DNA from 2 places in the Hymenobacter chitinivorans DSM 11115 genome. Region 2 is predicted to be linked to the other one. Evidence: riboswitches for the same ligand, from Rfam matches in the RefSeq annotation. Region 2 holds a riboswitch; the other holds the start of a gene.
What was found. A riboswitch is a leader RNA that binds a small molecule or an ion and turns the genes downstream of it on or off. The one in region 2 is predicted to bind thiamine pyrophosphate.
Positions count from the first base shown of each region.

Region 1: another riboswitch for thiamine pyrophosphate. It lies ahead of thiS (sulfur carrier protein ThiS); the one in region 2 lies ahead of CLV45_RS15640 (TonB-dependent receptor).

Region 1 covers NZ_PGFA01000003.1:423,942-435,981, reverse strand. Annotated here, with positions in the region: gene CLV45_RS18815 (hypothetical protein) at 1-168, shown strand, start outside; gene CLV45_RS18810 (spondin domain-containing protein) at 241-897, shown strand; gene rlmN (23S rRNA (adenine(2503)-C(2))-methyltransferase RlmN) at 958-2,025, opposite strand; TPP riboswitch at 2,491-2,586, shown strand; gene thiS (sulfur carrier protein ThiS) at 2,667-2,870, shown strand; gene thiC (phosphomethylpyrimidine synthase ThiC) at 2,905-4,782, shown strand; gene CLV45_RS18790 (hydroxymethylpyrimidine/phosphomethylpyrimidine kinase) at 4,872-5,639, shown strand; gene CLV45_RS18785 (thiamine phosphate synthase) at 5,626-6,246, shown strand; gene CLV45_RS18780 (thiazole synthase) at 6,243-7,016, shown strand; gene thiH (2-iminoacetate synthase ThiH) at 7,130-8,251, shown strand; gene CLV45_RS18770 (thiamine phosphate synthase) at 8,361-8,975, opposite strand; gene CLV45_RS18765 (thioesterase family protein) at 8,979-9,416, opposite strand; gene mnmD (tRNA (5-methylaminomethyl-2-thiouridine)(34)-methyltransferase MnmD) at 9,436-10,137, shown strand; gene CLV45_RS18755 (archaemetzincin) at 10,185-11,072, shown strand; gene CLV45_RS18750 (DUF2157 domain-containing protein) at 11,144-12,040, shown strand, end outside.
Region 2 covers NZ_PGFA01000002.1:457,720-469,759, forward strand. Annotated here, with positions in the region: gene guaB (IMP dehydrogenase) at 1-352, opposite strand, end outside; gene CLV45_RS15600 (DUF2490 domain-containing protein) at 438-1,250, opposite strand; gene hrpB (ATP-dependent helicase HrpB) at 1,469-4,003, opposite strand; gene CLV45_RS15610 (rhodanese-like domain-containing protein) at 4,097-4,420, opposite strand; gene pnuC (nicotinamide riboside transporter PnuC) at 4,542-5,171, shown strand; gene CLV45_RS15620 (AAA family ATPase) at 5,171-5,719, shown strand; gene CLV45_RS15625 (aldose 1-epimerase family protein) at 5,743-6,630, shown strand; gene CLV45_RS15630 (GNAT family N-acetyltransferase) at 6,643-7,062, shown strand; gene CLV45_RS15635 (hypothetical protein) at 7,194-7,436, opposite strand; TPP riboswitch at 7,641-7,749, shown strand; gene CLV45_RS15640 (TonB-dependent receptor) at 7,811-10,309, shown strand; gene CLV45_RS15645 (APC family permease) at 10,922-12,040, opposite strand, start outside.

The sequences.
Region 1 (12,040 bases), on a different contig from region 2:
TATGAAACCAACGTGTTTGGGGTAAAACAACGCCATTTACTCGGCTTGTTTGGGGCCCGAGTGGCAGCGTCCCGCCTAAGCGGGACCTTAGGCCTGGCCTACAGCGACGGCAGCGCCACGGCTCCCGCTTACTTGGAAGTAGCCTACCGGTTTGGGCAGGTCAAATAACCCGGCTATACCAAACCAGCAGCCGGCAGCGTTACGTTTATACTTTTCCTGCTCACCGCCAGCCGCTTACCTATGAAACAGCATTGGATGCTTATCCTGTCGGCTTTGCTGGCCGGCTGCGCCGAATCAGGCGACGACGACCAAGCTCCCGCCCCCGATACCACGGCCCTGTACCGCGTCACCTTCGAGGCCAGCTGGAGTGCCACCACCCACCCGGGTAGCTACCCGGTGGGGGCGCATTTTTCACCCCTCATCGGCGCCTCCCATGGGCACGACGCCGACGCTGGCCTGTTTCGGGCTACTGCTCCGGCCAGTCTGGGTATCAAAAATATGGCCGAGCTGGGCAACAACACCGCGCTGCGGAGCGAAATCAACACGCTCATTGCTCAGGGCAAAGCCTTTCGGCTGCTCGATGGCCGCACCGCCACCGCGTCGCCCGGCGCCCTGACCGATACTATCCGCCTGAGTCGCAGCCACCCGGCCCTGACGGTGGTAACGATGATAGCGCCCAGCCCCGACTGGTTTGCCGCCCTCGAAGTCCACGACCTGCTCACCACGACCGGCTGGGCCGCCACGCGCCGCATCCCGGCCACGTTCTACGATGCCGGCACCGACAGCGGCCCTGATTACACCTCCCCCGACCAGCCCACCACGCCGGTCGGCGTCGTCCGGGCCGTGAGCAACTCGGCTCCTCCCGTGGGGTATTTCGTGCTGGAGCGAATCAAGTAAAAACAGAAAGGCCGCTGAATTGAGATTCAGCGGCCTTTTGTGTGACTGCGCAGTCTTGATTTACGCTACCTCGGCTTTTTCCTTTACCGCCAGCTGCCCGCAGGCCGCGTCAATGTCCTTACCACGGGAGCGGCGGATGTTGGTTTGCACGCCCCGGTCGGCCAGGTACTTGTGGAAGGCCGTGATTTTATCGGCTTCGGCGTTCTGGTAGCTGGCGTTTTCGATGGGGTTATACTCAATCAAATTCACCTTGCAGGGCAGCCACTTGCTGATGGTGTACAGTTCAGCCGCGTCTTCGAGCGTGTCGTTGAAGTTCTCGAACACGATGTACTCGTAGGTGACTTTGCGGCCGGTTTTCTGGTGGTAATACTGCAACGCGTCCTTCAAAGCGGCCAGGGAGTTGGCCTCGTTGATGGGCATGATTTCGTTGCGCTTCACGTCGTTGGGCGCATGCAGCGAGAGGGCCAGATTGGCCTTCACGTCGTCGTCAGCCAGCTTTTTGATCATCTTGGCAATACCGGCGGTGCTGATGGTGATGCGGCGCGGCGCCATGTTCAGCCCGTCGGGGGCGGTGATGCGGCGCACACTTTCCACCACGTTGGCGTAGTTGAGCAGCGGCTCGCCCATGCCCATGTACACGATGTTAGTGAGCGGCGTGCCGTACTGGGCCTCGCACTGCTCCCGGATGCGCACTACCTGGTCGTAGATTTCGGCCGCGTCCAGGTTGCGCTTGCGCTCCATGTAGCCCGTGGCGCAAAACTTACAAGTCAGCGAACAGCCCACCTGCGAGCTGATGCAGGCCGTCATGCGCGTGTCGTGCGGAATAAGCACGCCTTCCACGATGTTGCCGTCGTGCAGGCGGAAGGCCGATTTGATGGTACCGTCGTTGCTGAGCTGCTGATTCTGCACCGCCACGCCGTTGATAACAAAGTACTTGGCTAGCAGCTCGCGGGTGCTCAGGGAAATGTTGTTCATTTCCTCAAACGAGCCGGCGGTATTCTTCCACAGCCACTCCAGCACCTGCTTGGCGCGGAAGGGCTTTTCGCCGTGCTCCACCATAAAGGCCTTGAGCTCGTCGGGGCTGAGTTTGCGGATGTCGCGCTTGGAAACAACGGGCAGGTCAATCATCATAACTGCAAAGATACGACAGGTGATTTAGTGAAATAGTGATTTAGTGAGTTTTAGGTTTACCTGCCCCTCACTATGTCGCTGGCCCTGAACATATCTGAGTTGGTAATAGTGCCTTCGATATAATGTGCTCAGGTGCTAATGTGTTAATGTGTTTTGAATGTGAGAAATGTGGTTGAATGTGCTGATGTGCTACTACTGGTCTGTCATCCTTCATCTGGCGTACGCTTGCGAAGGACCTTCCTCACCTGAGTGACAAGGATTGTTAAACGTGACAAAGCCCTTTACCACACTAGTAGTAAAGGACTTTTGCACGTTGGTATTCGCCTTTGTGGGACAGGCGAGGAAGGTCCTTCGGCTGCGCCTCAGGAGGACAGACGAAATAAAACCTGCCGACCCTCGCAATGACATAATTTTCACATTCCCCACATTAGCACATCAGCACATTACCCCCTACCTTGCCGGCATAAACTTTAGGGGTGTTCTGCCGCGCAGGACTGAGAAATACCCTTTGAACCTGATCCAGGTAATGCTGGCGAAGGGAAAAGTGACTGAAACGGGACCCGTCTCTGCCGGCCCGTGGCATGCGCCGCCTACTGTTTATTGTTTTGACTCCATCAACCTGCTAATCTGCTTGTTGCATGACGCTATTTGTCAACGATAAACCCCATGAGGCCCCGGCTTCCCCTACCCTTACGGCCACCCTCGACGGGCTGCAGCTCTTGCACCTGCGCGGCATTGCCGTGGCCGTCAACGACGTGGTGGTGCCCCGGCCCGACTGGCCCGCCCACGAGCTGCAGGCCCACGACCGGATTACGATTATTCGCGCCACCCAAGGGGGCTAGGCCGCGCCACGTCCCGTTTCCACTGCCTTTTCCGATGAAGAAAAAAGACCAAGCCCCCCAGCAGACGCTGGTGGAGCGCCAGCCCCTGACCGGCTCGCGCAAGATCTACGTGCCCGGCCAGCTTTACCCCGACCTGCGGGTGGCCATGCGCGAAATCGTGCTCAGCGACACTCAGCGCAAGTTCGACTTCGTGAACCCCACCGAGCAGAATTTGCCCGTGACGGTCTACGACACCAGCGGCCCCTACACCGACCCCAACGTGGCTATCGACCTTAAAAAGGGCCTGCCCCGCCTGCGCGAGGAGTGGATTCTGGGCCGCGGCAACGTGGAGCAGCTGCCCGGCACCTCGTCGGAATACGGGCAGCAGCGGGCCGCCGATACTTCACTGGACGCCTTGCGGTTTGAGCACATCCGGCGGCCGTACCGGGCCAAGCCGGGGCAGAATGTGAGCCAGATGCACTACGCCAAGCAGGGCATCATCACGCCCGAAATGGAATACATTGCCATCCGGGAAAACCAGCGCATTGATCAATTGGCCCCGGACGACCCGCTGCGGGTGCAGCACCGCGGGCACAGCTTCGGAGCCAACACGCCCCAGGGCTACATCACCCCCGAGTTTGTGCGCCAGGAAGTAGCCGCTGGCCGGGCCGTCATTCCCTCCAATATCAACCACCCCGAAGCCGAGCCCATGATTATTGGGCGCAACTTCCTGGTAAAAATCAACACCAACATCGGCAACTCGGCCGTGACTTCCAGCATCGAGGAAGAGGTGGACAAGGCCGTGTGGAGCTGCCGCTGGGGCGGCGACACGCTCATGGATTTGAGCACGGGCAAGAACATTCACGAAACCCGGGAGTGGATTATCCGCAACTGCCCGGTGCCGGTGGGTACGGTCCCGATTTACCAGGCCCTGGAAAAAGTGAACGGCAAGGCCGAGGACCTGACCTGGGAGCTGTTTCGCGACACGCTCATCGAGCAGGCCGAACAGGGCGTGGATTACTTCACGATTCACGCCGGGGTGCTGCTGCGCTACATTCCGATGACGGCCAAGCGGGTGACCGGCATCGTCTCGCGCGGGGGCTCGATTATGGCCAAGTGGTGTTTGGCCCACCACCAGGAAAGCTTCCTCTACACCCACTTCGAGGAAATCTGCCAGATCATGAAGGCCTACGACGTGGCCTTTTCGCTCGGCGACGGTCTGCGGCCCGGCTCCATTGCCGACGCCAACGACGAGGCCCAGTTTGCCGAGCTCGAAACCCTGGGTGAGCTGACCAAGATTGCCTGGGCCCACGACGTGCAGGTGATGATTGAGGGCCCCGGCCACGTGCCCATGCACCTGATCAAGGAGAACATGGACAAGCAGCTCAAGGAGTGCCACGAAGCCCCGTTCTACACCCTGGGCCCGCTCACGACCGACATTGCGCCCGGCTACGACCATATCACCTCGGCCATCGGGGCGGCCATGATTGGCTGGTTTGGCACGGCCATGCTCTGCTACGTGACGCCCAAGGAACACCTGGGCTTGCCCAACAAGCAGGACGTGAAAGACGGCGTCATTGCCTACAAAATAGCCGCCCACGCCGCCGACCTGGCCAAGGGCCACCCGGGCGCCCAGTACCGCGACAACGCCCTGAGCAAGGCCCGGTTCGAGTTCCGCTGGGAAGACCAGTTCAACCTCTCGCTCGACCCCGATACGGCCCGGGAGTACCACGACGAAACCCTGCCCGCTGAAGGCGCCAAAGTAGCCCACTTCTGCTCCATGTGCGGCCCCCACTTCTGCTCGATGAAAATCACCCAGGAAGTGCGCGACTACGCCGCCACCCAGGACATGACGGCCGCCCAGGTGCTGGCCTCGGGCATGGCCGAGAAGTCGCGCGAATTCGTGAATAAGGGCAGCGAAATCTACCTGTAGGCTAGTTGTTAGTTGTTGGTTGTCAGTTGTTAGAGCACAACCGACAGCAGAACGCCTAACAACTGACAACCAACAACTAACAACTAAACATGCGCCCTTACGCCCTGAGTATTGCCGGCTTCGACCCCAGTGGCGGGGCCGGTTTGCTGGCCGATAGCAAAACGCTGGAGGCCCTCGGCGTCTACGGGCTGGGCGTGTGTACGGCCCTGACGGTGCAGAACGACGTGGCCTTTGAGCGGGTGAGTTGGGTGCCGTTGGCCGACATTCAGGACCAGATCAGGGTGCTGCTGAGCCGGTTTGCGGTGGACTTCGTCAAAATCGGCTTGGTGGAGAGCTTGCCCCGACTGCTGGAACTGCTGCGGTGGCTGCGGCAGCACTACCCTGGTAAAAATATCGTCTGGGACCCGGTGCTGAAAGCTTCGGCCGGCTATGAGTTTCACCAGCACCCCGACGCCGCCCTGGTACAAGCCCTGGCTGCCGAGCTAACGCTGATTACCCCCAATCTGCCCGAGATGCTGCGCCTGTGGCCGGCGGCTTCGGCCGAAGAAGCAGCCGAAGCCGTGGCCGGTTTTTGCCCGGTGCTGCTCAAGGGCGGGCATGGCTCGGGAGACGAGTCGGTCGATATTCTCTTTGCCAACAATACCCAGTACCACTTCTCGCACACCCGCCTCCCCCACGGCGAAAAGCACGGCAGCGGCTGCGTATTGTCGGCTGCCATTCTGGCCCAGCTAGCCCTGGGACACGATTTGCCGACGGCCTGCCAGCGGGCTAAATGCTATACCACAGCCTTTTTGGCCAGCAACGACACGCTGCTGGGCTACCACTCTTTCCGCCACCTTCCGTATGCAGATCAGTAACCTCCATTTCATCACCAACCGGCCCGACCACGCCGAGCAAGCCTGCCGCGGCGGGGTGCGCTGGGTGCAGCTGCGGGTAAAAAACGCGGCACCCGACCACTGGAAGCAGCTGGCCCTCGACACCCAGGCCGTGTGCCGCCAGCACGGGGCCACGCTCATTATCAACGACAATCCCCAGCTGGCCCTGGAAATCGGGGCCGACGGGGTGCATTTAGGCAAGCAGGATATGCCGGCGGCTAAAGCCCGGGCGCTGGTTGGGCCCGGCAAAATTCTGGGCGGCACGGCCAACACCTTCGCCGACATCGAGCAGCTGGTGCAGGCCGGCGTGGATTACATCGGCCTGGGCCCCTTCCGCTTTACCACCACCAAGGAAAAGCTGAGCCCGATTCTGGGTTTGGAAGGTTACTCGGCTATTCTAAAGCAGTGCGCCGCGGCCGGCTTCACGATGCCCATCATCGGTATCGGCGGCATCACGCTGCCCGATGCGGAGGCCCTGCTGCTCACCGGCCTGCACGGCGTGGCCGTTTCGGGGGCCATTGCCAATCCCGCCGATATACCCGGCACGGCCGCGCAGTTTGTTCACCATTTGCAGGAACTCACTGTATGACAACTCACCCCCTGGTTATTGCCGGCCGCACGTTTTCGTCGCGGCTGTTTACCGGCACCGGCAAGTTCAGCTCGGCCCAGCTGATGGAAGAAGCCCTGCTGGCCTCGGGCTCGGAGCTGGTAACGGTGGCCCTGAAACGGGTGGATGTGACGTCGGCCGACGACGATTTGCTGCGCCACCTGGGCCACCCGCAGTTCAGCCTGCTGCCCAACACCTCCGGGGTGCGTACGGCCAAAGAAGCCGTGTTTGCCGCCCAGCTGGCCCGCGAAGCCCTGGAAACCAACTGGCTCAAGCTCGAAATTCACCCCGACCCCAAGTATCTGCTGCCCGACCCCATCGAAACACTCAAGGCCGCCGAGGAGCTGGTGCAGCTGGGTTTTGTGGTGCTGCCCTACATCCACGCCGACCCAGTGCTGTGCAAGCGCCTGGAGGAAGTGGGCGTGGCCGCCGTGATGCCCCTGGGCGCCCCCATCGGCTCCAACAAAGGCCTGCTCACCCGGGAGTTTCTGGAAATCATCATCGGCCAGAGCCGGGTGCCGGTGGTAGTCGATGCCGGTATCGGGGCGCCTTCCCACGCGGCCGCAGCCCTGGAAATGGGCGCCGACGCGGTGCTGGTCAACACCGCCATTGCCGTAGCCGGGCAGCCCGTAGCCATGGCTCAAGCTTTTAAAATGGCCGTGGAAGCCGGCCGCCTGGCCTACGAAGCCAAGCTGGCCGCCCCGGCCAGCCACGCCGTAGCCAGCTCCCCGCTCACCGCTTTTCTAGACTAGTTGTTAGTTGATTGGTGATTGTTAATTACTGATTGTTAAGTCGTTCTATTACCCCTCTGAATCAATAACCAACAATCAACAATTAACAATCAACAATTAACAATCATCAACCTATGTCCTTCCGCCCCATCTTCGAAGCCCACGCCTGGGACGACGTCAAGACCAGCATCTACGCCAAGACGGCGGCGGATGTAGAGCGGGCATTGGCGGCACCCAAACGGACGCTGGACGGCTTCCAGGCGCTGATTTCGCCGGCTGCCGCGCCTTATTTGGAGCAGATGGCCCAGCTTAGCCAGCAGCTCACGCGCCGGCGGTTCGGCAACACGGTGCAGCTCTACGTGCCGCTGTATCTGAGCAACGAGTGCCAGAACATCTGCACCTACTGCGGCTTCAGCCTCGACAACCAGATCCGGCGGCGCACCCTGAGCAGCGTGGAAATGCTGCAGGAGGCGGCCGTACTCAAAGGCTGGGGCTACGACCATGTGCTGCTCGTAACCGGCGAAGCCAACCAGACCGTGGGCGTGGATTATCTGGAAAAAGCCCTGCGCACGTTGCGGCCCCACTTTTCCCACATTTCCATGGAAGTGCAGCCCCTCGACCAGGCCGACTACGAACGGCTGATTCCGCAGGGCCTGAATACGGTGCTGGTGTATCAGGAAACCTACCACCAGCAGGACTACAAAAAGCACCACCCCAAGGGCAAGAAAAGCAACTTTCACTACCGCCTCGACACGCCCGACCGCCTGGGGCGGGCCGGCATTCATAAGATGGGGCTGGGCGTGCTCTTCGGCCTGGAAGACTGGCGCACCGACGCCTTCTACACCGCCCTCCACCTCGACTACCTGGAGCGCACCTACTGGCAAACCAAGTACAGCCTGTCGTTTCCGCGCCTGCGCCCCACCGAGGGTCTGTTGCAGCCCAAAGTGGAAATGACCGACCGGGAACTGGTGCAGCTGATCTGTGCCTACCGCCTGCTCAACGAGGAAGTGGAACTCTCCATTTCCACGAGGGAAAGCCCCACCTTCCGCGACAACATCATTCGCCTGGGCATCACCAGTATCAGCGCGGGCTCCAAGACCAACCCCGGCGGCTACGCCGTGGCCCCGGAGTCGCTGGAGCAGTTCGAGATATCCGACGAGCGCAGCCCCCAGGAAATTGCCGCCATGCTCCGCCGCCAGGGCTACGAGCCCGTCTGGAAAGACTGGGACCCGACCCTGACCGCTACCGTGCGGTAGCTGCACGGCAGTAGCGCGAACTTTAGCTGCGCTGACCTCTGGTTGTAGTTCGCGTACCTGAACGACAATCGTTGTAATGGCGCGGGGCACGCGAACTACACAGTTCGCGCTACAGCGGTTGGGCGGCCAGCTGCTGCAGCTCCCGAAACACCCCGACCGGGTCGGGGTGCTGCCAGATGGCCCCGAGCACGGCCGCGCCCGCAAAGCCCAGCTGCCGGACCGGGCCCAGGGTCGAGGCATCGATGCCGCCCAGGGCTACCACTTGCGGCCGGAAAGCGGGCCGGGCCGCCCAGCGTGCCAGGGCCGCTTGCAGCTCCTGGGGCTGGAAGGCCGCCGAGTAGCCCACTTTGCTGATGCTGTTGAAGATCGGGCTTAGAAACACGTGGTGGTAACGCCGCCGGTGGCGCTCCACTTCCTCCAGGCTGTGAAACGAGGTGGACAGGAGCTGGCCGGGAGCCGGGGTGCCGCGCCAGGCTTCCCGGGTAGCGGCGGGCAGGTGCAGGCCCTGCAGGGCGTAGTCGCGGGCCAGCTCGTGGTGCTGGTGCAGCATGATGCGGCCGTGAAACTCCCGGGGCACGGCCCGCAGGTAGGCCTCCATCTCGGCCCGGGAGGCGCCGGGCTTCCGCAGGTGGAGCGTGGGCAGGCCCGCTTCAAAGAGCCGCGCCAGCACGTGGTGCTCGTGGGGCAACAACCAGGGCGAGGAAATAAGCAGCAGCGGAAACATACCTTACGCTTGGAGGTCGGCACCGAGGCGGGCCGCCACTTCCGGGGCCAGGCTGCGCAGCTTGCGGGTGTTGTAGTCGAAGAGCAGCATGCCGGTTTTGGCCCGCGCAATTTCGCGGCCGTCCTGGTTTTTCACCCAGTACACCACGTCGAAGCCGTATTTGTTGAGGTCGGTGGCGGCCAGCTGCAGGTGCAGCACGTCGCCGTAAAAGGCCTCCCCCTTGTACTCGATGGCCACGTCGGCCATGATGGTACCCAGGCGCGTAACGTGGTCCAGCTCGTTGAGGCCCACGTGCTGCAAGAACTGCACCCGGGCCTCGTGCAGGATGCTGAGCAGGGCATCGTTGCCGAGGTGGCCGCCGTAGTTAAGGTCGGTGATGCGGACCGGCACCTGCACGGTCAGGGAATATGTGGTGGGTAACGCTACTTTTACGCGGGCCATGTTGCCAAAGACAGAAGTTATGATGCACGAAACCGAAGGCGGTGTAAAAGTAGAAGTTCGGACCACAGCCGATGGTTCGAGCACCCTGTACGTGCCCGCCCTGGATGAGCACTACCACTCCACCCACGGCGCCCTGCAGGAAGCCATGCACGTGTACCTGGCCGCCGGGCTGGAGCCCGCCCTTACCCGCGGCCCCGGCCCGGTGCGGGTCCTGGAAATCGGCTTTGGCACCGGCCTCAACGCCCTGCTCACCCTGCAGCGCAGTCTGACGGCCAGCCAGATCATCGAGTACGACACGCTGGAGAAATACCCCCTGCCGCCGGCCGTCATCCAGAGCCTGGGCGTGGAGCGCTACGTGCTCAACCCCGAGCTGCGGGCCTACCACGAGTACCTGCACGCGGCCCCCTGGCACGAAGCCGTGCACCTGACCGAGCACTTTGTGCTGCGCAAGATGCCCGCCGCCCTCCAGGATACCGCCCTGCCCGCCCAGCACTACGACGTGGTTTACTTCGACGCCTTTGCTCCCGAAAAGCAGCCCGATATGTGGACCGAAGCCGTCTTCGAGCAGCTGTTTGCGGCCACCGCCCCCGGCGGGGTACTGGTGAGCTACTGCGCCAAGGGCTCCTTCCGCCGCAGCCTCAAGGCCGCCGGCTGGCTGGTGGAAAAGCTGCCCGGCCCGCCCGGTAAGCGTGAGATGACCCGGGCCCGGAAGGATGTGTAAACTAACCCACTGGCATAAGCTGTTTACAAAAATTCTGGCTGTTCCGAATGGCGTATCTTTTTTTCCCGCTGCTGGTTTTTCTTTTTTCCTGCGGGCGCAGCTCATCTGTTGCTTCCTTTTCGTCAGCGGCGGAAAGCTACTTTCAGGCGATTCAGAAAAACGACTTTCCCCTGAAAAAGCCGCAGCCCGGCGAGTGGCTCTACGAAAATCGGGAAGCCGGGCAAAACCTGGAAGCCTACCAGCAGCTTCCGCCCTTCCGCCCCGATTCACTTACCCGAACCATTTATTTACAGCCCGTGGGCCGCTTCTCAGCCCTACAGCGCCAGGCCCTGCAAGCCACCCAGGAGTACTTGCGCATTTTCTACCAGCAGCCGGTGGTGCTGTTGCCGGCAGTAGCCGATACGCTGGTTCCGCCCGGGGCCCGGCGCCGCCAGAATGGCCATGAACAGCTGCTGGCGCCCTACCTGATCAACTACTACCTGAAAACCCGGCTTCCCCGAACCGGACTGGCCCTGATGGCTATTAGTGCCAAAGACCTGTATCCTGAAGCTGACTGGAACTACGTCTTTGGGCAGGCCTCTTATCCGCACCGGGTGGGCATTACGTCTATTTACCGGCTGCAGGATCAAACTCTAACGCCTAAAAACTACACCCGCTGTCTGACTCGGCTGCTCAGCATTTCGTCCCACGAAATCGGGCATATGGTTTCCCTCCACCATTGCACGTATGCCCGCTGCGCAATGAACGGGACTAATAGTCTGCCGGAAACAGACGCCACGCCTAACCGCCTCTGCTCGGAATGTCAAACCAAGCTCTACTGGAATTTCCGCTACGACAACGTCCGCCGCTTGCAGGAATTGGCGGCCTTCTTCCGTAAAAACCAGCTGCGGCGAGATGGTGCGCTTGCCCAAATGGACCTTCGACAGTTGCGCTGAGCCTAGTTTCATCAGGCCTTGCTTTCCCTGGTAGCGCCGGCTTTTATTCCTTTTCTGCGTAAAATTTACTTATGAGTCGAAAGCTGCTTGAAACCGACGGGCCCGAGTGGGTACGCAAGGGCATTATCACCGAGCAGCAGCACCAGCAGCTTCTGGCCCTCTACCCCGAGGACCAGCACGTGGTGGGCTTGCTGCCGCTGCTGGGCTCGTTGCTGCTGGGCCTGAGTGCGCTGAGCATAGTGGCCGCCAACTGGCAGGGCCTGCCCGAGTGGCTGCGCCTGCTGCTGCTGCTGGGCAGCATGGGCGGAGCCTACGCCGGCGGCGAGTATTTCCTGGCCCGCCGCAATGAGTCCCTGGGCATTGGCCTCATTGGGCTGGGCCTCATCCTATTCGGCTGCGGCATCATTCTCACCAGCCAGATGTACCAGCTCATCGGCTACGACGCCCCCGGCCTGCTGGCCTGGGCCCTGGCCGGCACCGCCCTCACCTACCTCTACCGTAGCCGCACCATCTTCGTGCTCATGGCCGCCATCGGCGGTATCGTGCAGGGCTACAGCACCGGGCAGCTGGGCACGTTCAGCTACCTCACCGCGGCCCTCACCGTGGTGGGCCTGGGCTACTACTGGTGGCGCCACCCCGACGCGCTGCTGGGCACCGTGCTGGCCACTGGCCTCTTATGGCAGGCTGGCCTGCTCATCGGGCATCTGCACGCCAAAATCACCTGGTTCTTCATCCCGGCCATGCTCATCTACGCCGCCGGCGACTGGCAAACGGACCGCTCGGCGGGCCGGGCTTTGCAAACTCCGCCCCTGGCTTCGGCCTTCCTCTTCACGCTGGGCCTGGCCCTCTACGGCGAGGCCGATACCTACGCCGGCATGCTGCGCCCGCCCTTCCTGGCTTATATCGGGGCTTTGCTGGGCGTATTCGCTTTGTCGCTTTGGGGCAAGTACCGCCGCAGCCGCCCCGGC
Region 2 (12,040 bases):
GCATCAGGCGTTTGGCGTCGCCGAGGGAGGCGGTTTCTTCCAGGGTAAACGGGTCCAGAATCATCCCGCTCTCCGAGCGTTTCACGCGGCGCACCAGTTCGGCCTGGGCCTTGATGCTCATGTTTTTGTGAATGATGCCGATGCCGCCTTCCTGGGCCATAGCAATGGCCATATCGGCTTCGGTCACGGTATCCATGGCAGCCGAGACGAACGGGAGCTTGAGGCGGATGTTGCGGGTAAGCTGGGAGCTGGGGTCCGCGTCGCGGGGCAATACCTCCGAATAGGCAGGTAGCAGCAGGACGTCGTCGTAGGTAAGCGCCTCGAAGGCAATTTTTGGCAGCGCGTTGGCCATGGCAATAAGATGATTAGGTTCCACTTATTGCCGGGCAAAACTACGACGAAAAATTGGGTAAGCGCATGCTAAGATTTGGCTGGCTCTAATTTTTGCGGGTCGAAGCCTCCTTTGCGCCTGCCTCCTGGGTCGTGGTCAGCAAGGCGGCGGGTCGGAAATCGGGGCTGAACTGCAGCCCGAGCTGTACTGAGTGCGTGCTGCCAAAAGTGGCGGCACTGTTGGGCGGAGCCAGCTGGTTTTGGTAGCCGACTTCCACTGCCAACGACTTCAGTACTTGATAGCCCAGGGCGGCGTAGGCCCGATTCTGGTCGAAAATGCCGTGCTCGACGTGGCGGCCAAAGCCGAGAAACAGTTCGTCGGCGGCTACTGCGTAGGCGCCACCCGGCTTCAGCGTGGGGCCCGACAACGGATAGGTCAAGCGCAGCTGGTAGCGGATCCGGTTCAGATAAGTGGGGGCCGTTTGCTCGGCCAGCTGCACCCAGCGTTGCTCCAGGCGGTAGCGGTGCTGCAGCTGCAGCCGGTTCTGGGAGTCGTTGATTACCAACTGTTCATAGAGGCGGTGCTCCGGCAGGGCAACAGTTCCCGGGGCGTCGCGCTGGGCAGCGGTAAGCAGCAGCCCATAGCCGGCGGTAAGCTGCAGAGCCGCGGTGGCATGGTAGGTCAGGCCGAGGCGGAGCAGGTTCTGATGGGCCGCCCCAACCCCTTTGGCTTGCCGCCACTGCGCTTCGGCATGGGTGCCCCAGTGGTCCGCAATGCGGGCGTCACCGGCCAGGGAAAGCCAGGCGGCGGTAGTCAGGGGTTGACTTTTGCCCAGGGTGGGATTTTGGGCCCAGCCGCCTACTGCCCCCAGGGCAAAGAGGGCCATCAGAAAGCAGGTGCGGGCGGCGGGAACAAGCATAGCTAATGTTACGCAATTGTTACCCGTATTACCAAATTGTTATGATTGTATTTTCTGCTGGAAGGCAAATGATAACATTGGCCGGCGGAAGTGAAGTGGCCAGCTGGTTAAAAGCTTCAATTCAGACGCTTGGCCCCTAGGAACTGCTGGTATCTGGCTTGGTTGGTAAGATTGACCAATCCCAGAATTCAGAGCTGACGCAAAGCCGAAATTGACTTTTAACCCGGCCGTTTCTTAGTGCCCCGGGTGGCCGGCGCTTCCAGTGGGTTGTCGGGCCAGTGGTGCTTGGGGTAGCGGCCCCGCAGGTCTTTGCGCACCTCGAAGTAACCCGTGTTCCAGAAGCTGCGCAGGTCGCGGGTGACCTGCACCGGCCGCCGGGCCGGCGACAACAAGTGCATCGTGAGCGGCACCCGGCCTTGTCCCACGGTAGGCGTATCGAGGAGGCCAAACACTTCCTGCAGGCGCACAGCCAGCACGGGGGCGGCGGGGTTGGAGTAGTCGAGCGTGATATTCGAGCCGCTGGGAACGGTGCAGTGGGCGGGTGCGAGGCGGTGCAGCTCCTGCTGCTGGGCCCAGCCCCCGGGCAACCAGTTGAGCAGCGCTTCCCCGAGGGGCAGACGATTGACTTCGGCCATGGTTCGGAGTCCGTCCAGGTAGGGGCCCAGCCACTCGGGCAAGGCCGCCAGCAGCGCTTCATCCGATACATCGGGCCACTCCGCCGGAAAAAGATGGTGGGCAAAGGCCAGCCGCTCCCGGGTTTGCCGGGCCTCATCCGTCCAGGGCAAGCGGGCTATGCCGCTCTGACGCAGCCCGTCGAGCAAGGCAGCCGCCACGGCTTCAGGCGCGGGCTGGGTCAGGGCCGTTTCGGTCAGGGTAATGGCTCCGAGCCGGCGGATGCGCCGGGCTACTACGCGCCCGGCCGGGGCATCCCAGCGCACTTCCTCCAGGTTTTCAATGAGGTCCGGGAAATATTGCTCCAGCTCTTCCCGCCCGATGGGCGCGGCCAGGGCCGCGCGCGGGGCGTGGGGCGGACCATCCAGGTGAGCGACGCCAAAATACGTGGTGCCCGGGCTGAAGTGCTCGGCTGGCAGGGCGGCGCGCTGCCCGGTAATAAGGCGCACCCGTTCGGGCGTTTCGCGCTGGGCCAGCCGGTCGGGGTAAGCCAGGCCCGCTAGCAAGCCGGCTACATCGGCTTCCAGGACCGAGTCCCGCACGTGGGCGCGGTTGCGGAGCACGGCGGCGGCTTCGCGCACCCGGCGCACGGCCCCGGCATCGGGCACGAGGCCGGGCAGTGGGGCCCGGCCGGTACTGAGGGCTTCCACCCGCAGGCGCAAGTCAGGCGGGGCGGGGGTCCCGTCGGCCAGGCGCAGGATGTCGCGCTCCGTGAGCAGGGCCGCCAATGCGCAGGCCGTGGCGCCGTGGCCCACTTCCTTGCCCCGAATAACCAAGTGTCCCAGGCGCGGAATAAGTCCCAGACCCGCCAGCGTGCGGCCGTGGGGCGTGGGCTGGCCTTCCTTGGTAAGCGCTCCGAGCCGTACCAGCAGGTCGCGGGCCTGGGCCAGGGCGGCAGCCGGCGGGGCATCGAGCCAGCGCAGGGTGGCCGGGTCCTGGGTGCCCCACAAGGCCAGCTCCAACGCCAGGCCGCTGAGGTCGGCGGTCAGGATTTCGGGCGGCAGGTGGGCCGGGCGCTGGCTGTGCTCGGCTTCGGTCCAGAGGCGGTAGCAGGTACCGGGCCCCAGGCGGCCGGCCCGGCCCCGGCGCTGGTCGGCCGCGGCCTGACTCACGGGCACAGTGGCCAGGGTGGTCAGGCCGGTGCGGGGCTCAAACTGCGGCACGCGGGCGTAGCCGCCATCTACCACAATCTGCACGCCCTCGATGGTGAGGCTGGTTTCGGCAATGCTGGTGGCCAATACCACTTTGCGCCGGCCGCGCGGGGCGGGGCGTAGGGCGGCGTCCTGCTGCTCGGCCGGCAGTTCCCCGTGCAGCACGTGAATATCCACGGTGGGCGCCACGGCCCCGGCGAGCTTGTCGGCGGTGCGGCGCTGGTCGGCCAGGCCGGGCAAAAACACCAGTACGTCGCCCTCGGCGTGTTTGCTCAACGCCTCGCGCACCAGGGCCGGGGTCAGGTCGGCTAGCCGCTCAGTGGGCCGGCTACCGGCGGCGGCCACCCGGGCCGGGGGCAAGTAGTGCGTCCCGACCGGATGCTGCAGGCCGGCGCTGCGCACCACGGGCGCCTTGAGCCAGCTGCCCAGCCGCTCGGCTTCCAGCGTGGCACTCATGATGAGCAGGCGCAAATCGGGGCGGAGCACGGCTTGGGCGTCGAGGGCCAGGGCCAGGCCCAAATCAGCTTGCAGGCTCCGCTCGTGAAATTCGTCGAAGAGCACGGCCGCCACGCCTTCCAGGGCGGGGTCGTCCTGCAGCATCCGGGTCAGAATCACCTCGGTGGCTACTTCAATGCGCGTTTGGGCCGATACCCGGCTTTCCAGGCGCACCCGGTAGCCCACGGTTTGGCCCACCGGCTCACCCAGAATACTGGCCATGCGGGCCGCGGCGGCGCGGGCGGCCAGGCGGCGCGGCTCCAGCACGATAATACGGCCGGTGGGCGGCATCCAATCGGCTTCCAGCAAAGCCAGGGGTACCACGGTCGTTTTGCCGGCCCCGGGCGGGGCTTGCAGCACGGCGCAGTTGGTGGCGGCCAGCGTGGTCAGCAGCTCGGGCAGAGCGGCGCATATCGGGAGGTCGGGCAGGCGCAAACGGTGAACTAGTGAAATGGTGAGATGGGGAGTTTGACGTTCTGGTATCGTGGACGGCCCTCCCCATTTCACCGTCTACCTATTTCACTAGAATCAATAGACCGGCACCGTGGGGTCGACGCGCACCGACCAGGCGTGGATGCCGCCGCGCAGGTTGAGCAAATTCGTCAGGCCGTGGCGGTGCTGCAAAAACGACAGGGCCTGGGCCGAACGGACGCCGTGGTGGCAAATCAGAACCACGGGCTGGTCGGTGGGCACTTCTTCCCAGCGCCGGGCAATTTCGCCCAGGGGAATCAGCTGGCTGCCCGAAAGCTGGCAATAATCGAATTCCATGGGCTCCCGCACGTCGAGCAGGTGCAGGGCCTCACCCTGTTGGAGGCGGGCGTGCAGGTCTTCGGGAGTTATTTCGGGGAGCATAGCGCGGGGCGGGCAAAAGTGAGCAGAGTCCGTAAAATTAGCGGGTGACTGGTTAGCTTTGGCCTTTGCCGGGCTTGCGGGTCCGGATTAAACCCGAATTTGCCGCCAAACGCCGCTGCCGTTGCTACATTCCCTGTACGAGTTCTGGACTTCCGCCGCGGGCAACTCCCCGCTGGAATGGGTGGCCGTCATTACCGGTTTTGCCTGCGTGTGGCTGGCGGCCCGCGAGTCGCTCTGGAATTTCCCGGTGGCCATTTTCAGCTGCGCCCTGTTTGCGGTGGTGTATTTCCGCAGCCAGCTCTACTCCGACAGTATCCTGCAGGGTTTCTTCATCCTGATGAGCGTGTACGGCTGGTACGAATGGCTCTACGGCGGCACCCGCAACACGGCCCTGCTCGTGACGCGCACCCGGCCCCGGGAGTGGGCGGTGGTTATCGTCGGCGTGACGGTGTTTACCCTGGGCTTCGGCTATTACTTGCAGCACTACACCGATGCGGCCCTGCCGCACTGGGACAGTTTTACCACCGCCGCCAGCCTGGGCGCCCAGTATTTGCTTACCCGCAAGCGGCTCGAAAACTGGCTGATCTGGCTGGTGGTCGACCTGATTTACGTGCCCATCCTCTGGTATAAGCAGCTCTATCCGACCAGCGGGCTGTACGCCGTGTACCTGATTCTGGCCGCCTACGGCTACGTGGAGTGGCGCCGGGCCGCCCGCGCGGCGGCAGCCTCCACCGAAACCCCCGTTGCCTGATGCTGCGCGTAGCTCTTACCGGCCCCGAATCGACGGGCAAAACCACGCTCAGCCGCCAGCTGGCCGAACATTACCAGACCACCTGGGCCCCGGAATACGCCCGCAGCTACCTGGAAACCCACGGGCCCAGCTACACCCTCGACGACCTAAACGTCATTGCCCGCGGGCAGGTGGCGGCCGAGGAAGAAGCCGCGGCCCGGGCCCACCGCGTCGTGTTCTGCGACACCGACCTGCTCGTTATCAAGGTCTGGGCCGAACACGCCTTTGGACAGTGCCCGGAGTGGGTCAAGCAGCGCATCGAGCAGCAGCACTACGATTTGGTGCTGCTGCTGGGCGTAGACATTCCCTGGGAGGCCGACCCGCTGCGGGAGCACCCCCACCACCGCCAGTATTTCTACTCCATTTACCAGGCCGAGCTCAGCAGCCTGATGTCCAACTACGCCGAAATCAGCGGCACGCCGGAGCAGCGGCTGGAGCAGGCCTGCTTTTTCGTGGATGCCCTGCTGGCTGATACCAAACCCGCCGCGGCTCGTACTGGGTTAGTGTAAAACCCGATGTAGTTAGCCCATTCATGAAGTACACGCTCGAAAACGACCAGTGCCGCGTGGTAGTGAACCGCCACGGCGCCGAGCTGAGCAGCTTAGTGCGCAAAGACCTGCCCGAAATAGCCGACCTGGAATATATCTGGCCCGCCGACCCGGCCGTGTGGGGCCGCCACGCCCCGGTGCTGTTTCCCATCGTGGGCCGCCTGCCCAACGACACTTATCTGCACCAGGGCCAGGAATACACATTGTCCCAGCACGGCTTTGCCCGGGACCGGGAGTTTGCCCTGGTCGAGCAAACCGAAGAGGCGCTGACCTTCGAGCTGCAGGCCGACGAAGCCAGCCGGGCCGCGTACCCGTTCGAGTTCGTGCTGCGCATCCGCTACCAGCTGCGCGGCTTGCAGCTCACCGTGAAGTGGGAAGTAACCAACCCCGCCGCCGCCGAGGAGCTACTGTTCAGCATCGGGGCCCACCCGGCGTTCCGCTGCCCGCTGATGCCGGAGGAGAAGTTCGAGGACTACTTTTTCCACTTCGACCACCCCGTGACGTTGGAGCGCCACTTGCTGCAGGGCGGCCTGCTCACGGGCCAAACGGCGCCCGTATTGCACGAGGAAACCGAAATGCCCCTGACCTACGAGCTGTTTGCCCAGGATGCGCTGGTGTTTAAGCACTTCGACTTTACCCACCTCACCCTGCGCAGCTTCGCCTCCGACCGGGCCGTGCGCCTGCGCTTCGACGGCTTTCCCTTCCTGGGCCTCTGGACAAAAGAAAAAGGCGCGCCCTTCGTGTGCGTGGAGCCCTGGCAGGGCATAGCCGGCGCGGTGGGCGGCCCGGTAGAGCTGGCCGACAAAGAAGGCATCCTGACGCTGCGGCCCGGCCAAACCTACGCGGCGGAGTATTCCATTGCCGTAGTTTAACCAGCCGCCCCAATGACTACGCCCTCAGTTGCCATTCGCCCCATTACCCCCGAGCAGACCTACCCGCTGCGCCACGCGGTACTCTGGCCCGATAAGCCTCGGGAGTATGTGCAGGTCGAAAATGACGGAGCTGGCTACCATTTCGGCGCTTTTCTGGGCGAGGAGCTGGTAGCCGTTATTTCCCTGTTCGTGGATGCCGGGCAGGCCCGCTTCCGCAAGTTTGCCACCGCGCCCGAGTGGCAAAAGCAGGGCATTGGCTCCCGGTTGCTGGAGCGCGTCATGCAGGAGGCCCGGCAGCTGGGCGCCGGCCAGCTGTGGTGCGACGCCCGCCAAGATGCTGCGGCCTTTTACCAGCGCTTTGGCATGGTGGGCGAAGGGCCGGTATTTTACAAAGGCGACATTCCTTACCAGCGCATGCGCGTCGGGCTGTAGCCGAAGTAGCGCGAAGCTGCCGCTACCAAAAGCACGAAAAAGCGGCCTTTTCACCCGGTTGCTTCCGGTATCAGCCACGATGAACCGGGAGCAGCAGGGCAGAAAGGCCGCTTTGCTTTGTATAAGCGGCGCTAGAGCGTAATTGTTTCCAGGGGCCGCACCGGGGTGCTGGGGCGGCCGTAGTCGGGCTCCCAGTCGTTGATGGGCCGGGAAATGCCCGGCGGCAGGTCGAGGTCGGGCAGGCCGTCGTCGAGCGGCTCGCCCCCGTCGTCGTCGCCGTCGGTGTAGGGCGGGTGCTGGTAGCGGTGGCGCGGAGCCACGATGAAGTAAGCCAAAATGGCAAATACCACGAGCGTGTAGATGAGACTGATCATGGCCGCAACTGGTAAAAAAGACGACGCGAACAAAGCAGAGCCGGCAGGCTGTATCTGGCTAACGAAGCGGGCGGGGCGGATGTTTTCGGAAGCCGTAATTTTTCTGGCCCGGTCATTAGCTGTTCTAATATAGTTGATTGTCAGGCGAAAGTAAAGGGAAAGGCCGTTGATTTGGAACTCCCTTGCCGGGGCTCTAGCTTTGCAGCTTAGTTTTAGGGGTGCCCCACCAGCGGCTTGCTGCCGTGGGGCTGAGATCATACCCATTGAACCTGCCCGGGTAATGCCGGCGAAGGGAACAAACGATCCACGAACGTGAAAACCTGCTGCGCCGACCCCTGGCGCCGGGCCCGTTCCACTTTTTCTTTTTTCACTCCTTGAAAAATTTATTGGTTTTGGGAAGCGCCGCCCTGGCGTTGCCCTTCCTGACGCCCCAGGCTGCCTGGGCCCAGGGCCCCGTGGCCGGCACCGTGACGGATGCCCGCACCGGCACCGCCCTGCCCGGCGCCACAGTTCTGCTCGATGGCGCCGTCGTGGGGGCTACGGATGCTACGGGGGCATTTGCGGTGCCCGCCGTACCGGCCGGCGCCCACGAGCTGCGCATCACCTTTCTGGGCTACGACGCCTTGCGCCAGCCCCTGCAGGGCCAGGCCGCTGAGCAGCGCCTCACGCTCGGGCTGCGCTCGGGCGGCATCCTGACCGGGGAGGCCCTGGTCACGGCCTCGCGGGCCAACGACCGGACCGCCACAGCCTACACCAACGTGAGCAAAGAGGAGCTGGCCCGGCGCAATTTCGGCCAGGACATTCCCTACCTGCTCGACCAGACGCCCTCGGTGGTCGTCAACTCCGACGCCGGGGCGGGCGTGGGCTACACCGATATCCGCATCCGGGGCACCAGCAACACGGGCATCAACATGACCATCAACGGGGTGCCGCTGAACGATGCGGAGTCGCACGGCTCGTTCCTGGTGAATTTGCCCGACCTGGCTTCGTCCATCAGCAGCCTGCAGGTGCAGCGCGGGGTGGGTACCAGCCAGAACGGCGGGGCCGCTTTCGGGGCCAGCATCAACGTCTCGACCCTGGAAAACCGGACCGAGGCCTACGGCGAAACCCAGAACAGCGCGGGTTCCTTCAACACCTGGAAAAATACCGTGCAGTTTGGCACTGGTCTGCTGGGCCGGCACTTTACCGTGGATGGCCGCCTCTCGCGCATCGCCACCGACGGCTACATGAACCGGGCGGCGTCGGATCTGAAGTCGTACTACCTCTCGGCGGGCTTCCAGGCCAAGAATACGCTGGTCAAGTTCATTACCTTCTCGGGCCGCGAGAAAACCTACCAGGCCTGGAACGGCGTGCCCGAGCCCCTTATTACCGGCAACCGGCAGCTGCTCCAGCAGTTCATCGACAACGGGGAGCTGAGCGAGGCCGACGCCGCCCGGGGCCTGCAGGAAGGCCGGCGCTACAGCTACTACACCTACGATAACCAGACCGACAACTACCAGCAGAACCACTACCAGCTCCACCTGGCGCAGGGGCTGGGCCCGGACTGGAACATCGGCGCGGCCCTGCACCTGACCCGCGGCTTTGGCTACTACGAAAGCTATAGGGCCAACCGCAAGCTGGTGGACTACAACCTGCCCAACGTGGTTATCGGCTCCGAAACCATTAAGCGCACCAACCTGGTGGACCGCAAGTGGCTCGACAACTACTTCTACGGCGGCACCTTTGCCCTCAACTACCAGCCCCGCGCCAACGACAAGCTGCAAGCCACCCTGGGCGGGGCCTGGAACCAGTTTACCAACGACCACTACGGCGAGGTAATCTGGGCCCAATACGCCTCCACGGGCAACATTCGCCACCGCTACTACTTCAACGACGCCCTCAAAACCGACTACAACGCCTACGCCCGCGCCACCTACCTGGTGCTGCCCCAGCTGAGCTTGTACGGCGACTTGCAGGTGCGGCGCATCCGGTACGACATCGACGGGGTGGAGGGGCAAAACCGCGACGTGACGACCCGGGAAAAGTACCTGTTCGTTAACCCCAAGGCCGGCGCGACCTTCACCGTGGCCGAGGGCCAGCAGCTCTACGCCAGCTTTGCCCGCGGGCAGCGGGAGCCGGTGCGCTCCGACTTCACCGACCGGCCCGCCGGGCAGCCCAAGGCCCGGGCCGAGCGGCTCAACGACTTTGAGGGCGGCTACCGCCTCAACCGCCCGAATACGGACTTGTTGGGTCCCAACACGGCCCTGCACCTGGAGGCCAACTACTTCTACATGCAGTACCGCAACCAGCTGGTAGCCACCGGCCGCCTCGACTCGGTGGGCAATGCCCTGCGCACCAACGTGGACCGCAGCTACCGCACGGGCGTGGAGCTGACCGGCTTTGCCGGCCTGAACGACAAACTCAGCCTGAGCTCCACGCTGACGCTGAGCCGCAACCGGATTCTGGGCTTCCGGGAGGTAATCTACAACGCCGATTATGAGCCCGTCCAGGCCACCGAGGCCCGCACGACTACCATTTCGTATTCGCCCAGTGTCGTTTCGGCCCACACGCTGGAGGGGCAACCCGTGAAAGGCCTGCGCCTGGCTTTGCTCTACAAAACCGTCAGTGAGCAGTTTCTCGACAACACGGCCAGCGCCGCCAAGCGCATTGCGCCCTATCAGGTGCTCGACTTCCGGGTGCGCTACAGCATCCGGCCGGTGTTCGTGAAGGAAATCGAGCTGGGCCTGCTGGTGAATAACGTGCTGAACCGCGAGTACGTGGCCAACGGCTACACCTACGGCTACCCCGGCGCCGACGGCCGCCAGCAGATTTTCAACTTCTACTTCCCCCAGGCCACCCGCAACTTCCTGGCCTCGGTCGGCGTGAAGTTTTAATATGCTACCGTGGGGACTGTGCTGATGTGCTAAGGCAAAAGGCGTGTCCTTGCGAGGCGCCGCCGAAGCCATCCGTCCTCTGCGCAGCACAGCCCATCCTTTTACCAGAAAGCCCTTTCCTGTTAACAACGGGAAAGGGCTTTTGCATGCACTACCGCCTCCCGTAGCCTGGCACGCCCGTGCGCCGGCCTTCCCGTTGCCATTTTGCCCGTGGGACGTACGTCCCACGGGCTCCAAGCCGTCCGGGAGGCCTCGGGACGTACGTCCCAAGGCCTCCGAGCTGTCCGGAAGGGCATTGCACGTACGTCCCAAGGCCTTCACGGTACCTTGGAGGGCATTGCACGTACGTCCCAAGGCCTCCGAGCTGCCGGGAAGGGCGTAACACGCGCGTACCGAGGCCTCCAAGCTCCTTGGAAGGGCGCAGTACGCGCGTACTACGGCCTCCGAGCTGTTTGGAAGGGCGCAGTACGCGCGTACTATGGCCTCCGAGCCATCAGTTTGGCCCCAACACGTGCGTACTGCGCCCATCTGGGGAGCAGAAAGGCCGTGGTACGCGCGTACCACGGCCTTTCTGCATTAGCACATCAGCCCATTCAAACCACATTCCCCACATTAAATAATGAGCCGCACGCCGCCCAGCTCGGAAATGTGGTAGGGAAACTGGTTGCCGGGGGAGCCGATGAACATGAAGTTCTTGGGAATATTCCACTCCGTGGAGAGCCGGTCAATCAGCTCGGGGCCGAACTTGCCGTCGATGGTGACGAAATCCACCTCAATCTGCTCGTAGGCGCGGTCCAGCACCCCGATGTCGGTGAGCAGCTCCTGCGGGTACTGCTCGCCCGGCTTGAGCAGGGTCACGATTTTGAGGCGGTTGGTAAACTCATTCTCCACCACGTAGGCCATCACCTTGTTGAGGTTCGAGACATTGTCGCCCTTGGTGAAAAACACGAATTCCTGCTTGTGGAGCTCCTTTAGCTGCCGCTTCACAAACAGCCGGCCCAGGCGCGAAAACCGCGGGGAGTGCTTGGCCGCCGACTCCACCGCCGCCAGCAGCAGGTTCAGAATGGCCGTGCGGTTGAGCATGATGTAGACCAGGGCCATGGTGGGCAGGAAGTACTGCAGGAACACAATCAGGTAGTCGGGGTGAATCTTGATGTTGCCGTACAAAGCCACCAGGATGCCCACCAGGGCCAGCACCACCGTGAGAATACCCGCGTACACCGGCCGGGGGAGCTTGGGCCGCTTGCTCTTGAGCAGGAAGTTGCCCAGCGCGAAAAAGGCCATGACCGACAAAAACGAAATGGTATACACCCCCGACAGGGGCCCCAGCTCCCCGTTGGTAATGAGCAGCACCGATACGCAGAGCAGGAAAAAGGTAATCAGGATGAGGTAGTTGCTGCCGGCTTTGTTGGCCTTGAGAAAAAACTGGGGCAGAATCCGGTCCAGGGTCATGCGCTGCATCAGCCCGCTCACGCCCACGAACGAGGTTAGCACGGCCCCGCTGAGCACGGCCACCGCATCCACCGAAATGAGCATGCCCAGCCACCGGCCGCCGGTGGTAGTACCCAGGTACGAGAGCAGCGTCTCGGTGTGCTGCCCGACTTCGCTCAGGGGCATGGCCGCCACCACCAGGAAGGCAATGACGGGGTTGAAAAAGCTGACCACCACCCACATGTTGCGCAGGGTTTTGGGAAACACGCCCCGGGCCTGCTCCTCCACGAAGTTGGCCGA